Regions from separate parts of the Saccharopolyspora erythraea genome, predicted to be linked through region 1. Evidence: riboswitches for the same ligand, from Rfam matches in the RefSeq annotation. Region 1 holds a riboswitch; each other region holds the start of a gene.
The links. A riboswitch is a leader RNA that binds a small molecule or an ion and turns the genes downstream of it on or off. The one in region 1 is predicted to bind cobalamin.

Region 1 (4,204 bases):
GACGGCCTGCGCGATCGTCAGCACCGCGAACGCGACGCACGCCACGACCGCGATCAGCCGGAAGTCGACCCGCAGCAGCGCGGCGCCCAGCAGCGGACCGACGAGCGTGCCCGCGTGGGCGAACACGTTGAACACGGCGAAGGTCTCGGCGCGCCGTTCTCCCGCCTCGTGCATCAGGTAGGTGCGCACGGCGGGGTTGAACAGCGCGCCCGCCAGCCCGGTGAGCATGGCCGCCGCGAACAGCCCGGGCAGCGAGGTCAGCACGCTGAACAGCCCGAAGGCCAGCACCCGCAGCGCGCAGCCGGTGATGATCATCGGCCGGCAGCCGAGCCGGTCGGCGGCGGTGCCACCGAGCAGGAACATCCCCTGCTGGCTCAGGTTGCGCACGCCCAGCACCAGGCCGACCACCGCGGCGCCGTAGCCGAGGTTGTGGCTCATGTAGGCGGCCAGGAACGGCATGAGCATGTAGAAGCCCACGTTGATGCCGAACTGGTTGACCACCAGCAGCTTGGAGGCGGGCGAGAGCCGCCGGAACTCGCTGGTGTTCACAGCGCGTCCTCCTCTCCGCACACGGTGCAGGGCAGCCCCTCGGCGGAGCGCAGGGAACAGGGGTCGACGACCTTGCCGGTGCGCACCCAGCCGAGGGCCGAGTGCGGTCCGGCGTCGTCGAGCGGTTCGGTGACCGGGGCGCCCAGGTGGTGCTCGGCGAGGTAGTCGTCGGCGTAGATCGACTGCCAGTAGCGGTGCGGCCCGTCGGGGAAGACCCCGCAGACCCGGTCCGAGCCCAGCTCCCGGGCGCACCACGCGGCGGCCATCGCCACCGCTCCGGTGCTCCAGCCGCCGGTGACGAACGCCCCGGCGGCGAGCCTGCGGCAGGAGTCGGCGGCTTCGGCCGGTCCGATCCAGTGCACTTCGTCGAAGATGTCGTAGTCGACGTTGCCCGGGTGGATGCTGCTGCCCAGCCCGCGCATCAGCCGCCGCGCGGCGTCCTGGCCGAACACCGTGGAGCCGACCGAGTCCACCCCGACGATGCGCACGTGCGGCCACCGCGCGCGCACGACCGGCGCTATCCCCGCGCTGTGCCCGCCGGTGCCGACGCTGCACACCACCGCGTCCAGCTGGTCGAACTGCTGCACCAGTTCCTCGCCCAGACCGCGGTACCCGGCCGGGTTGTCGGGGTTGTTGTACTGGTCGGGCCAGTAGGCGCCGGGGAGTTCGGCGAGCAGTCGCGCCACGCGTTCGCGGCGGGCGCGCTGCCATCCGCCGACCGGATGCGGTTCGGTCACGATCTCGACCCGGGCGCCGTGGGCGCGCAGGAGTGCCGCGGTCATCCCGTCGAGCTCGCGGTCGGCGACGATCACGACCGGATGTCCCAGCGCGGTGCCGACGCAGGCGAGCCCGATGCCCAGCGTGCCGCTGGTCGACTCGACCACCGCGCCACCCGGGCGCAGCTCGCCCCGGCGCCGGGCGCCCCGCAGCAGCGACAGCGCGGCCCTGGCCTTCATCCCGCCCGGCGCGAAACCCTCCAGCTTCGCCCAGAAACCGGGGTGGGGGTGAGGCAGCGGCGTGTCGACCCGCAGGACCGGGGTGTCGCCGATGAGGTCCAGGACCGAGGCGCACCTGGCCCCGCCGCGCACGTCGGCTCGAGCGGTCAGCACGTCGCATCACCGCCCTGGGCCACGTAGGTGTGGATGTCGGTGCCGTCGCCGGTGAGCCAGAAGAACGGGTAGGGCTCGGCCGACAGCGCGTGCACGTGGGTGCCGACCAGCTCCCGCAACACCGCGCTCCCGGTCTGGGCGAACACGACCAGCGCAAGCCCGCGTTCCCGGCACAGCGCGGAGATCTCGTCGAAGGTCCCGTTGCCCAGGACCATCCCCGAGGCGAGCACCGCGTCGGCGCGGGAGATCGCCTCGCGGTGGTCGGTCGTGACCGGCTCGCCCCACTCGGTCGTCCCGCCGCGCAGGTCACACGGGACGCGGTGCGCGCCGCGTTCGCCGAGCGCGGCGAGCAGCGAGTTCACCACCCCGATCACCGCGACCGCGCCGCCCGGCCGCACGGGCACCAGGTCGGCCACCGCGCGGGCCCTGGCCACCGACTTCTCCAGCGAGGTACCGGCAGGGACGTGCACGAGGCTGGACCTCGGGTGCTGGGAGTGCGGTTGCAGCCAGGCCAGGTAGGCGTCGAGCACGGCGACCCGGACCGGCGCCTGGCGGTGCCCGAGCAGCTCGGTGACGGTGCGGCCGGCGAGATCGCCCACGTCGAGCGAATCCGCCTCGCCGGCTTCGACGGCGCAGGAACCGACCGCGTTGCCTACCCGCACGCTCAGCACGAAGTTGGCGTAGCCCGAGCGCCTTCCGGCGTGTTGTGCACTTTGGACGGTCAGGAAAGCGACCGAGATCCGGGCCTGCTCGGTTCGCAGGTCGGCCGCGCGCCGTTCGTCGTCGGCGCGGGCCCGGTCGATCAGCGCGGTCAGCGCGGCGTGTTCGGGCGCGCGAGCAGGGGATGCGATGCCAGCAGGCACGGGTGTCTCCACGTGTGAGAGATCCGGAGTCGGGTGGAAATCCGCCGACGGGCGGACGAAGGAGGGGATCACGCCCTGGAAGGCGTGGTTCCTCCGGACGACGCACGTGGACGCGTCGTGCCTCGAGCGGTGGAGACGCCACGGCGGCGGTGTCGGCCGGTGACGTGCGTGCAGTGCAGCAGCACCTCGGTACCTCCTCCGGGGCTCCGCGACCCCGTACGAATCGGCACGACGGCGCCAGTCTCCTGACTCATGGATCGTCGCCTTCCGCCAGCCTTCCCACCGGTTGCACGGCAGTGGCGCGGTGGCGGTGGCTCCCCATTCACAGTGGCGGGACCGTGCCGGAGTCGCACCGGCTTCCTGTCCGCCGTCGCGGTGAGAAACTCGCGAAGACGTTTGCAGCAGGCCGCCCGGGCTGTCAAGGGCAGCGGTCGCAGATCACGCCCTTGTCCGAACGCGCACTTGATGGGCCTTCCGGCGGACTGACGTTAGTCCGAACGGGCTAGAAGTTCGCGGAGTAGCACTATGAGAGTGGGCGGCGCGAGAAGTCCACAGTGGTGCTGTCCACAGTGGTTTGGTGGGATCGATCACTCGGGCGGCCGTGGTCCGATCGGCCCGGGGTGGTGGTGGCCCGCCGGGGCCTCCTGCGGATGGGCGCGGCGACCGCCGTGGGGCCCGGGCGGGCACCACGGGCGGAGCGCGCGAGGGACGGGTCAGCCCCGCTCGGGCACGGTCATCTCGCCGAGCACCGACCAGTCCTGCTGCGGGATCGTCGTGTTGATCACCCGCGGCGTCTCGGCCAGGTACTGCGGCAGGGTCTGCTGCGCCTGCTTGAAGTGGTCGGACTGCACGTGCTCGGCCCCCGCCTCGTCGTCGCGGAACGCCTCGACGAGCACGTACTCGTCGGGGTTCTCGATGCTGCGGGACCAGTCGAACCACAGGCAGCCGGCCTCGGCGCGGGTCGCGCGGGTGAAGTCGCCCGCGATCTCGGGCCAGCGGTCGGCGTGCTCGGACAGCACCCGGAACCTCGCGGTGATGAAGATCATCGATCTCGCTCCTTCGTCGCTCGTGGTGGAGGCGGTTCGGCCAACGTCCTCCGCCGGAATCCTAGGAAACCGCCGCGGCCGGTGCCCGAACGGCTTCCGGTGCCCGGTGCCGCCATGTCGTCGAGGTCCGGTGCCGCTTCCACGATCGTGCTGAGGCCGGACTGCCGGCGGCCACTTTCCGGTGTCGTGCCGCGATGGGACCGCACCTCATGCGTTGCCCCGCAACCTCGTTCGTGATCCTCGGCTGCTCGTGTGTGCGCTGAGGGTGACGAAAACAGGGCTCACCCTGCAGGGATGACACACAGCAGAGCGCCCCGGCATGCGAGCGGGTGCAACATCATCAACCCTGCTCGTGGCACAGCAGTTCCGTGATGTTCAAACGGGAAGGGCGAGCACACATGCGCACTGTGAAGAGGATCATCGTCGCCGGGGCCATCGCCGCGGCTGGCCTGGCGGTCGCCGCCGGGCCCGCCCACGCCGGATTCGCGGTGAGGGGGTGGGACTGCGTCCTCAGCGGTGGCGCTCCGATCAAGTTCGAGGGTGGCCGCCTGATGTGCTGGGGCGGCCACTTCGACGGCCACCCCGTGATCAAGGCTTCCTGGCACCACTGAGCCCCGCGCTCGGCACCGGTCACCAT
Region 2 (4,204 bases), 1.5 Mb from region 1:
TCCGACCTGCGGACGCAGGAGGGGGTCGTCAGTGCCGTCGACGCCGCGTGGGTCCACCCGCGGTACCAGGGTTTCGCCAGCGGGCACGACGTCGCGGTCCTGACGCTTCGGACCCCGGTGGACTACCGCGTCCTCCCGCTCGTCGGGCAGGGGGAGACCGCGCCGTACCAGACCGGGACGGTCGGCCGGGTCTACGGCTGGGGCCGCACGTCCGAGTCGGGGGCGCAGTCGTCGGTGCTGCGTTCCGTCGAGGTGCCTGTCACCCCGGACGCCGAGTGCGGCCGGGCTTACGCCGGCTTCGACCGGTCGTCGATGTTCTGCGCGGGCACGCCCGAGGGCGGGCGGGATGCGTGCGGGGGTGACTCGGGTGGCCCGTACGTGGTCAACGGGCGCCTGGTCGGGGTCGTGTCGTACGGCGTGGGCTGTGGACGGCCGGAGCAGCCGGGTGTCTACACGCGGCTGGCGACCTACGCCGGCGAGATCGCGGGAGCGTGAGGCGGCGGGCTTGGCGCTTCCGGTAGCCGGGGTGCGTGTGACCTGCGGCGGACTCATCCGCTGCGGAGGGTGTTGTTAGCAACTCCGAGTGCTCGTGGATGCGGTTGTCGGGGGTCGGTTGTGATATCCAGGTAAGGGTGACCCTTCAGCCTCTTGCGACCTCTGTGCACCGCGCCTACACGGCGGATCTCGATGCCGAAGACTTCTACCGGATGCTGCGGTTGCGCGTTGACGTCTTCGTGGTCGAGCAGGAGTGCCCTTACCCCGAGTTGGACGGTCGTGATCTGGAAACCACGACTCGCCACTTCTGGATCGATTCAGCAGATGGCTACGTGCTCGGCTACCTGCGGTTGCTGGAGGACCCCGACGGCACCTTCCGGATCGGCCGGGTCTGCACCGCCAAGAGCGCGCGCGGTCTCGGGCTCGCCCGCAAGCTGATGCGGGCCGCCGTCGCCGAGGTGCAGCGCGAGCCCGCGGTGCTCTCGGCGCAGACCTACGCGCTGGAGTTCTACCGCTCCTTCGGCTTCGTCGAGGATGGCGAGGAGTACCTGGAGGACGGGATTCCGCACATCGAGATGCGACGCGACCCGCGCACTCGCACCGCGAACCCGACGGTCGGCGGCGCGGCGAGGTAGCGGCGAGCGCGCCGGAGACGGTGCGTAGCTGCCGTGCCGGCGGATCGGGCTGCGACGAGCCCGACGCGGGCGGCCAGGTGGCGAGCGGCGGCAACCGGCGGAGCGGAGCCGAGCAGCCCTGGCGGGTTCGGGGAAGAGCGGTGTCCCGCGCGCGGGAGCGCCTTGGAACGGACTCCCTGATGCAGCCGTGTCCGATGCCCAGGACATGCACCGCCCCGGAAATGCCCTGCGCATCGCGCCGTTGACGGGCCGAGGCGATCCGCCGGAGTAGTGGTTCTCGTTACGCCGTGCCCTCGCCGGTGATCGCGGTCTGCGACGATGCACGGTGGTCAAAGCAAGGAGTGCGTCAGGAAGCCGGTTGGAGTCCGGCACGGCCGGCGCCACTGTGACCGGGGAGCGGACCTCCCCCGCGAGCCACCGGGGCGACCTGGGAAGGCCGGAGGGACGCGGCGAGCCGGGAGTCAGGACACTGCCACCCCTTGTTCCCACCACCCGGGGCGCCCGAGACCCGAGGAAGGAACTGCACGCATGACCGCTGTGCGCTACCCGTTCTCCGCCGTGGTCGGACACGACGACCTGCGGCTGGCCCTGCTGCTCAACGCGGTGCACCCGCGCATCGGCGGGGTCCTGGTCCGCGGCGAGAAGGGCACCGCCAAGTCGACCATCGTGCGCGCGCTGGCCGCGCTGCTGCCCGAGCTCGACGTGGTGCCGGACTGCCGCTTCGGCTGCGCACCGCTGGACGCCGACCCGCGGTGCCCCGACGGCCCGCACGACGGCACCGCCTCGTCGGTCCGCCCCGCGCGGCTGGTGGAGCTCCCGGTCGGCGCGACCGAGGACCGCCTGGTCGGCTCGTTGGACCTGGAGCGCGCCCTCACCGACGGCGTCCGCGCCTACCAGCCCGGTCTGCTCGCGGCCGCCCACCGCGGCGTTCTCTACGTCGACGAGGTGAACCTGCTGCACGACCACCTCGTCGACCTGCTGCTCGACGCCGCCGCGATGGGACGCGCGCATGTCGAACGCGAGGGTGTCTCGGTGGCCCACGCCGCCTCGTTCCTGCTCGTCGGCACGATGAATCCCGAGGAGGGCGAGCTGCGGCCGCAGCTGCTCGACCGGTTCGGCCTCACGGTCCACGTCACGGCCTCCCGCGACGTGCCGACGCGGACCGAGGTGGTGCGGCGGCGGCTGGCGTTCGAGGCCGACCCGGCTGGGTTCGCCCGCCGTTGGGAGGACGAGGACGCCGACCTGGCCAAGCGGATCGCCGCCGCCCGGGAACGGGTCGGCTCTGTGGTGCTGCCGGACTCCGAGCTGCGGCGGATCTCCGCGCTGTGCGCTGCCTTCGAGGTCGACGGCATGCGCGCCGACCTCGTGCTCGCCCGGACGGCGGTGGCGCACGCGGCCTGGCGCGGCGCTGAGTCGGTGGCCGAGGCCGACGTCGAGGCCGCCGCCCGTCTCGCGCTGCCGCACCGCAGGCGCCGCGACCCGTTCGACGAGCCCGGGGTGGAGGAGGAGCAGTTGCAGCAGGCGCTCTCCGATGCCGCCCAGCACGCGGACAACCCGCCGGAGGACGAGCGCGACGAGCAGTCCGGCGACGAGCGGGACGAGCAGTCCGGCGACGACGATCCGGATGAAGGCGGTCCGGGTGGCGCATCCGGCCCCGACGATGGCGGCCCGGACGACGACGGCCCGGACGGCGGTCCGGGTGGCGGTCAAGCCAGCCCGGAGGAGGGCGGTGAGCCGCGCCGCAAGGCCCCGTCGGAGCGTCCGCCCGCGCCGCCCGCGGCGGCGTTCCGGGCTCGGTTGCTGGAAGTGCCGGGTGTCGGTGAGGGAGCGCCCGGCAGGCGCTCGCGCTCGCGGTCGCGCACCGGCCGCGCCGTACGCGCTTCCACAGTGGACGGACATGGCATCCACCTGCCCGCGACGCTGAGCGCCGCGGCGCCGCATCAGTCCGCGCGCGGGCGCAGCGGTCCCGGGCTGGTGCTCCGCGGCCACGACGTGCGGCACGCCGTCCGCGAGGGCAGGGAAGGCAACCTGGTGCTGTTCGTGGTCGACGCGTCGGGGTCGATGGCGGCCCGCGAGCGGATGTCGGCAGTCAGCGGTGCCGTGCTCTCCCTGCTGCGCGACGCCTACCAGCGCCGGGACAAGGTCGGGGTGGTGACCTTCCGCGGCGACTCCGCTGAGGTGGCGCTGCCGCCCACGTCCTCTGTGGACACCGCTGCGGTCCGGATGCGGAGGTTGCGCACCGGCGGGCGCACGCCGCTGGCCGACGGACTGCTCAAGGCGCACAAGGTCATCGGTACCGAGCGCACGCGCGACCCGCGCCGCCGTCCGCTGCTGGTGCTGCTCACCGACGGCAAGGCGACGGTCCCACTGAGGTCCAATGTGGACGGACGTGCCCGCCGTGCGGTCGACGACGCGGTGCGCTCGGCGGGGCTGCTCGCCGACGCCGGTGTGGCCTCGGTCGTCGTCGACTGCGAGAACGGGATGGTGCGGCTGGGGCTCGCCGACCGGCTCGCCGGCGCGCTCTCGGCGCCGTGCCTGCGGCTGGAGGAACTGTCGGCCGACAACGTCGCCGGTGTCGTGCGCGCCGTGCGGGACGGCGGTTCGCGCGCGGCTTGATCTCGTTTTGATTACGAGATTGGAGATCTCGCGTACGGGTCTCGCAGGCCGGTTGGTACGGTGTTCGCGTCCACCTGACCCCCAGGGGTGGACCTGAAAAGTGCCCTCGCGCTCCCGGTAACCCCCAGGCTGGTTGAGCGCGAGGGCCTTTTCGTTCCCGGGGCAACCGCGGTCGCGCGGTCTGATCGTCCCGCTACCGCGTCCTGATGGCCTGGCTGCCGCGGACGGATGCCCCCCGACCGGGGCCGCTGAGATCGGCGCCACTTGGCTTAGGGTCGGAGCATGCCTCAGGGACAGCCATCGACAGTGCCAGCCGACGGACTGACGACTCGCCAGCGGCGCAACCGCCCGCTGGTCGTGGTGAACACCGGTGAGATGAAGGGCAAGTCGACCGCCGCGTTCGGCATGGCGCTGCGCGGCTGGAACCAGGGCTGGTCCATCGGGGTGTTCCAGTTCGT
Region 3 (4,204 bases), 1.4 Mb from region 1:
GGGACCGGGCACAGCGGTCCGCGACGCCGCGCTGCTGGCGGGTGTCGAGGACGGCCTGCTGACCGTTCTCGACGAAGCCTGCGCCACGGGGCTGGTCTGCCTCGCAGCTCGTGGGCTGACCGAGGTCGGTCCCGCGGACCCCATGGTGCGCGCCGCCGTGCTGGCCGCACTGGCACCGGGCCGCAGGTCCGGCCTGCACCGCCGGGCGGCCGGCCTGGTCGACGACCCGGCCCGCAAACTGCGGCTCCTCGTCGCCGCGAGTCCCGTGCCGGACCCCGCCGTCGCCGATCGCCTCGACGCGCTGGCCACCGAGCGGGCATCGGAAGGGGCGTGGGCGGAGGCCGCGTCACTGCTCATCGACGCGAGCCGGCTCACCGAGGACCGGCTGGAGCGGGAAAGCCGCATCAGCCGCGCCGTCGACGCGCTGATCGGGGCCGGAGACGTGTTCGCGGCCGCCGCCCTCGTTCCCGAGGTGGAGAGCCTGCGCGAGACGCCGCTGCGCAACGCGGTGCTGGGCTACCTGGCCGTCGTCCGCGGGCGGGTGGCCGAGGCGGAGTCCCGGCTCGGCCGGGCCTGGCGGCTGGTCAACGCCGAGCGCGACCCGGACGTCGCCGCGCTGATCTGCCAGCGCTACGTGCTGCACGCGCTCGTCCGCTGCCGCGCCGACGATCTCGTGACCTGGGCCGACCGGGCGATCTCGCTGGCGGGGCCGGAGGCGCCAGCCGCGGTCGAGGCCGCCGCGATCCGCGGGCTGGGGCTGGCCGCGACGGGACGGGCTCGCCAGGCGCGCCGCGACTACGCGCGCCTGGGGGAGCGGGTTCGCCACGGAGCGCAGGCCCAGCGGGTGATGATGGCCCGCGGCTGGCTCAACCTGCTCACCGACGCGGTCGACGACGCGCGCGCCGAGCTGGAAAGCGCCGTGCCGACGACCTTCCTCGGCGGTTCGACCCGGATCTCGCTGTGGGCGCGGGCCTGGCTCGCACGCGCGCAGTTCCTCGCCGGGGCGTGGGACGACGCGATGCGCACCGTGCGCGACGCGGCGCCTCTGCTCGAACGCAGCGGCATCGTCCTCACCGGTCCGCTGCTGCACTGGACCGAGGTGACCGTGCACGCGTTGCGCGGTGAGTGGGAGCAGGCCGAGCAGGCGTTGCTGCGCTGCGACGCCGGACCGCAGGACTACGAGATCATGCGGGTCCCCACCTACCTGGCCCGGGCGCAGGTCGCCGAGGCGCGCGCCGACTCCGCAGGCGTGCTGCGAGCCCTGCATCCGCTCACCCAGTCCTGGGCCGCCGCCGGCATCGACGAACCCGGCCACTGGCCGTGGCACGACATGTACGCCCACGCCCTCGTGCTGGAAGGACGCCACGAGGAGGCCGACGCGTTCCTGCTGCCGCACGAGCGGCTGGCGGCCGCGCGCGAGCACGCCTCCGCCCGGGCTCGGCTCGCGGCGGCCCGTGGCCGGCTGCTGGGCGCGCAGGGCGATCCGGCCGCGGCCGCGGCCGCCTTCGAGCAGGCCCTGGAACTGCTCGAAGGGCTTCCGCTGCGCTACGACCACGCGCGCGTCGCCTTCGCCTACGGCCAGACGTTGCGGCGGGCCGGGAAGCGCCGCGAGGCGGACGCGGTCCTCACCACCGCCCGCGACGGCTTCGCCACCATGGGCGCCGCGACCTACGTGGAGCGGTGCGACCGCGAGCTCAAAGCAGGCGGCGTGCACGCGTTGCGCGCGGAGCGGGCCTTCAACGAGCTCACCCCGCAGGAGGAGGCCGTCGCCCGGCTCGTCGCACGCGGACTGTCCAACCGGGAGGCCGCCGCGGAACTGTTCCTGTCCACCAAGACGGTCCAGTACCACCTGACCCGCATCTACACCAAGCTCGGCATCCGCTCCCGGGCCGAGCTCGCGGCCCTGCGCGGCGCTTCGGAGGAACCGAACCGGGAATGAGCACCGGCCGGTTCGCGCCGCTGCGAGAAGGCTCACGTTGGTTGGGCGGACGTGATCGTGTCGGTTAGGGTGCCTGCGAGCCAGCCGTACCCGGTGAACGGGTCAGGGAATCCGGTCGGAAGCCGGAACTGACGCGCAGCGGTAGGGGCGGCGGACGGGGAAGGGCCGCGTGCGGCCCGCCACTGGGAGCGGTTCCCGGGAAGGCTCCCCGTTCCGGATTGCGCCCGAGTCCGAAGACCTGCTGGTTCCCCGCGCGCCCGCCCGGGCGTGCGGGGACTCGCCCCTTGCGGCTTCGCGTACGAGCCCGAGCGAAGGACACGGATGCTGCTGTTCTCTCTTTTCGCGCGCCGGCGTCGTCTTGCCCGGCCAGGGCGCAAGACCCTGCTCGCCGGTGTGGTCGCGGTCGCCCTCTGCGGATGTTCAGCGCCGCCCACGGGAAGTGCCCCGCCAGGGCAGTCCACTGCCATGCGCAACTGCGATCGCGATGTCGTCGTCGAGACACCGCCGCGGCGTGCGGTGAGCCTCAACCAGAGCACGACCGAGATCATGCTCTCGCTGGGACTGCAGGACCGGATGGTCGGGACCGCGACCTGGACCGAACCCGTCGCGCCGCACCTGGCCGCGGCCAACGCGCGAGTGCCCCGGTTGGCGGAGAACACCCCGTCGTTCGAGGGCGTGCTGGCGACCGAGCCCGACATCGTGCTGGGCGCGTACCACGCCATCTTCACCGACCAGCGCGTTGCCTCGCGGGACCGGTTCGCGCAGTTGGGCGTGCCGACCTACCTCTCGCCTAGCAACTGCCTGCCGGAGGAGGCGCCGCTGGGCAGGCCGACCGAGCTGGACGACATCTACCGCGAGGTCCACGAGATCGCCACGATCTTCGGAGTGCCGGAGCGCGGTGATGCCCTCGTCGCCCAGTTGCGGGGGCGGGTCGCGGCCGCTCAAGCCCGCGTGGCCGGGTTGCGGTCGCGCGACGAGCAGTCGGTGCTGTTCTGGTTCGCCAGGACCGAATCGCCTTACGTGGCCGGTGGAACCGGTTCTCCGGGGATCATGGCCCGCGCGTTGGGCGTGCGCAACGCCTACGGGGACGTGGCATCGATGTGGCCCCAGGTCGGTTGGGAGGACGTGCTGAGCCGCGAGCCGACGGTTCTGGTGCTCGGCGACCTCACCAGGGACCAGGAGGGCGACAGCCTCAGGTCCAAGGTGGACTTCCTGCGCGGCGACCCCGCGGTGTCGCAGCTCGAGGCAGTGCGGCGGCAGGACTGGATCCCGATGAGCGGCACCGCGCTGAACGTCAGCATGCGCACCGTCGACGGAATCGAGGCGCTGGCCGACAAGCTCGTCGCCATGGAGCGGCACGGGTGATCCGCACGCGGGCCCGTTGGCTTGTCGCGGGTGGCTTGCCCGTGCTGGTGATGTCGGTCGCGGTCGTGCTCACCGTGGGACCGGCCGACATCTCGGTCGGTGACGTCACCGAGGTGGTCCGGGCGCGGCTCGGGCTGGGCACCACCGACGTTTCCCGCATCGCGCAGGGCATCGTGTGGGAGCTGCGCCTGCCCAGGGCGCTGCTGGCGGCGATCTGCGGCGCGGGCCTGGGCGTCTGCGGTGCGGTGTTGCAGTCGCTGCTGCGCAATCCGCTGGCGGACCCGTACCTGCTGGGGATCTCGTCGGGGGCGTCCACCGGTGCGGTGGTGGTCGCCGTGCTCGGCGCGGGCGCGGGCGCGATCGGGCTGGCCGTCGGTGCGTTCGCCGGCGCGCTGGTCGCCTTCGCCCTGGTGATGGCGCTGGCCGCGCTCGCGGGCGGCGGCACGAGCCGCGTCATCCTCGCCGGCGTCGCGGGCAGCCAGCTGTTCTCCGCGCTGACCTCATACATCGTCATGACCTCCGCCGACGCCCAGCAGACCCAGGGCGTGCTGTTCTGGCTGCTCGGTTCCCTGTCCGGGGCCCGATGGGACGACGTCGCGCTCGCGGGCGCGGTGTGCGCGCTGGGCCTGCTGCTGTGCCAGTCGCAGGCGGGTGCGCTGGACGCCTTCGCTTTCGGTCACGACTCGGCCGCCTCGCTGGGAGTGGCCGTGCAACGCGTACGAGGGCTCCTGCTCGCGGGCACCGCGCTGGTGACCGCGACCCTGGTGGCATCCTCGGGCGCCATCGGCTTCGTCGGACTCGTGCTGCCGCAGGCCGCCCGGTTCCTGGTGGGTACCCGGCACCGCGCGTTGCTGCCGGCCACCGCCGTGCTGGGCGCGATCCTGCTGGTGTGGGTGGACT

Region 2: another riboswitch for cobalamin. It lies ahead of HUO13_RS29985 (putative cobaltochelatase); the one in region 1 lies ahead of HUO13_RS23310 (Rossmann-like domain-containing protein).
Region 3: another riboswitch for cobalamin. It lies ahead of HUO13_RS17160 (ABC transporter substrate-binding protein); the one in region 1 lies ahead of HUO13_RS23310 (Rossmann-like domain-containing protein).

The regions. Positions count from the first base shown of each region.
Region 1 covers NZ_CP054839.1:5,182,186-5,186,389, reverse strand. The annotation lists gene HUO13_RS23320 (MFS transporter) at 1-549, opposite strand, end outside; gene HUO13_RS23315 (PLP-dependent cysteine synthase family protein) at 546-1,658, opposite strand; gene HUO13_RS23310 (Rossmann-like domain-containing protein) at 1,652-2,521, opposite strand; cobalamin riboswitch at 2,738-2,908, opposite strand; gene HUO13_RS23305 (putative quinol monooxygenase) at 3,235-3,567, opposite strand; gene HUO13_RS23300 (hypothetical protein) at 3,966-4,178, shown strand.
Region 2 covers NZ_CP054839.1:6,713,037-6,717,240, reverse strand. The annotation lists gene HUO13_RS29995 (S1 family serine peptidase) at 1-495, shown strand, start outside; gene HUO13_RS29990 (GNAT family N-acetyltransferase) at 633-1,130, shown strand; cobalamin riboswitch at 1,440-1,621, shown strand; gene HUO13_RS29985 (putative cobaltochelatase) at 1,659-3,746, shown strand; gene cobO (cob(I)yrinic acid a,c-diamide adenosyltransferase) at 4,029-4,204, shown strand, end outside.
Region 3 covers NZ_CP054839.1:3,737,763-3,741,966, forward strand. The annotation lists gene HUO13_RS17155 (helix-turn-helix transcriptional regulator) at 1-1,939, shown strand, start outside; cobalamin riboswitch at 2,004-2,199, shown strand; gene HUO13_RS17160 (ABC transporter substrate-binding protein) at 2,405-3,304, shown strand; gene HUO13_RS17165 (FecCD family ABC transporter permease) at 3,301-4,204, shown strand, end outside.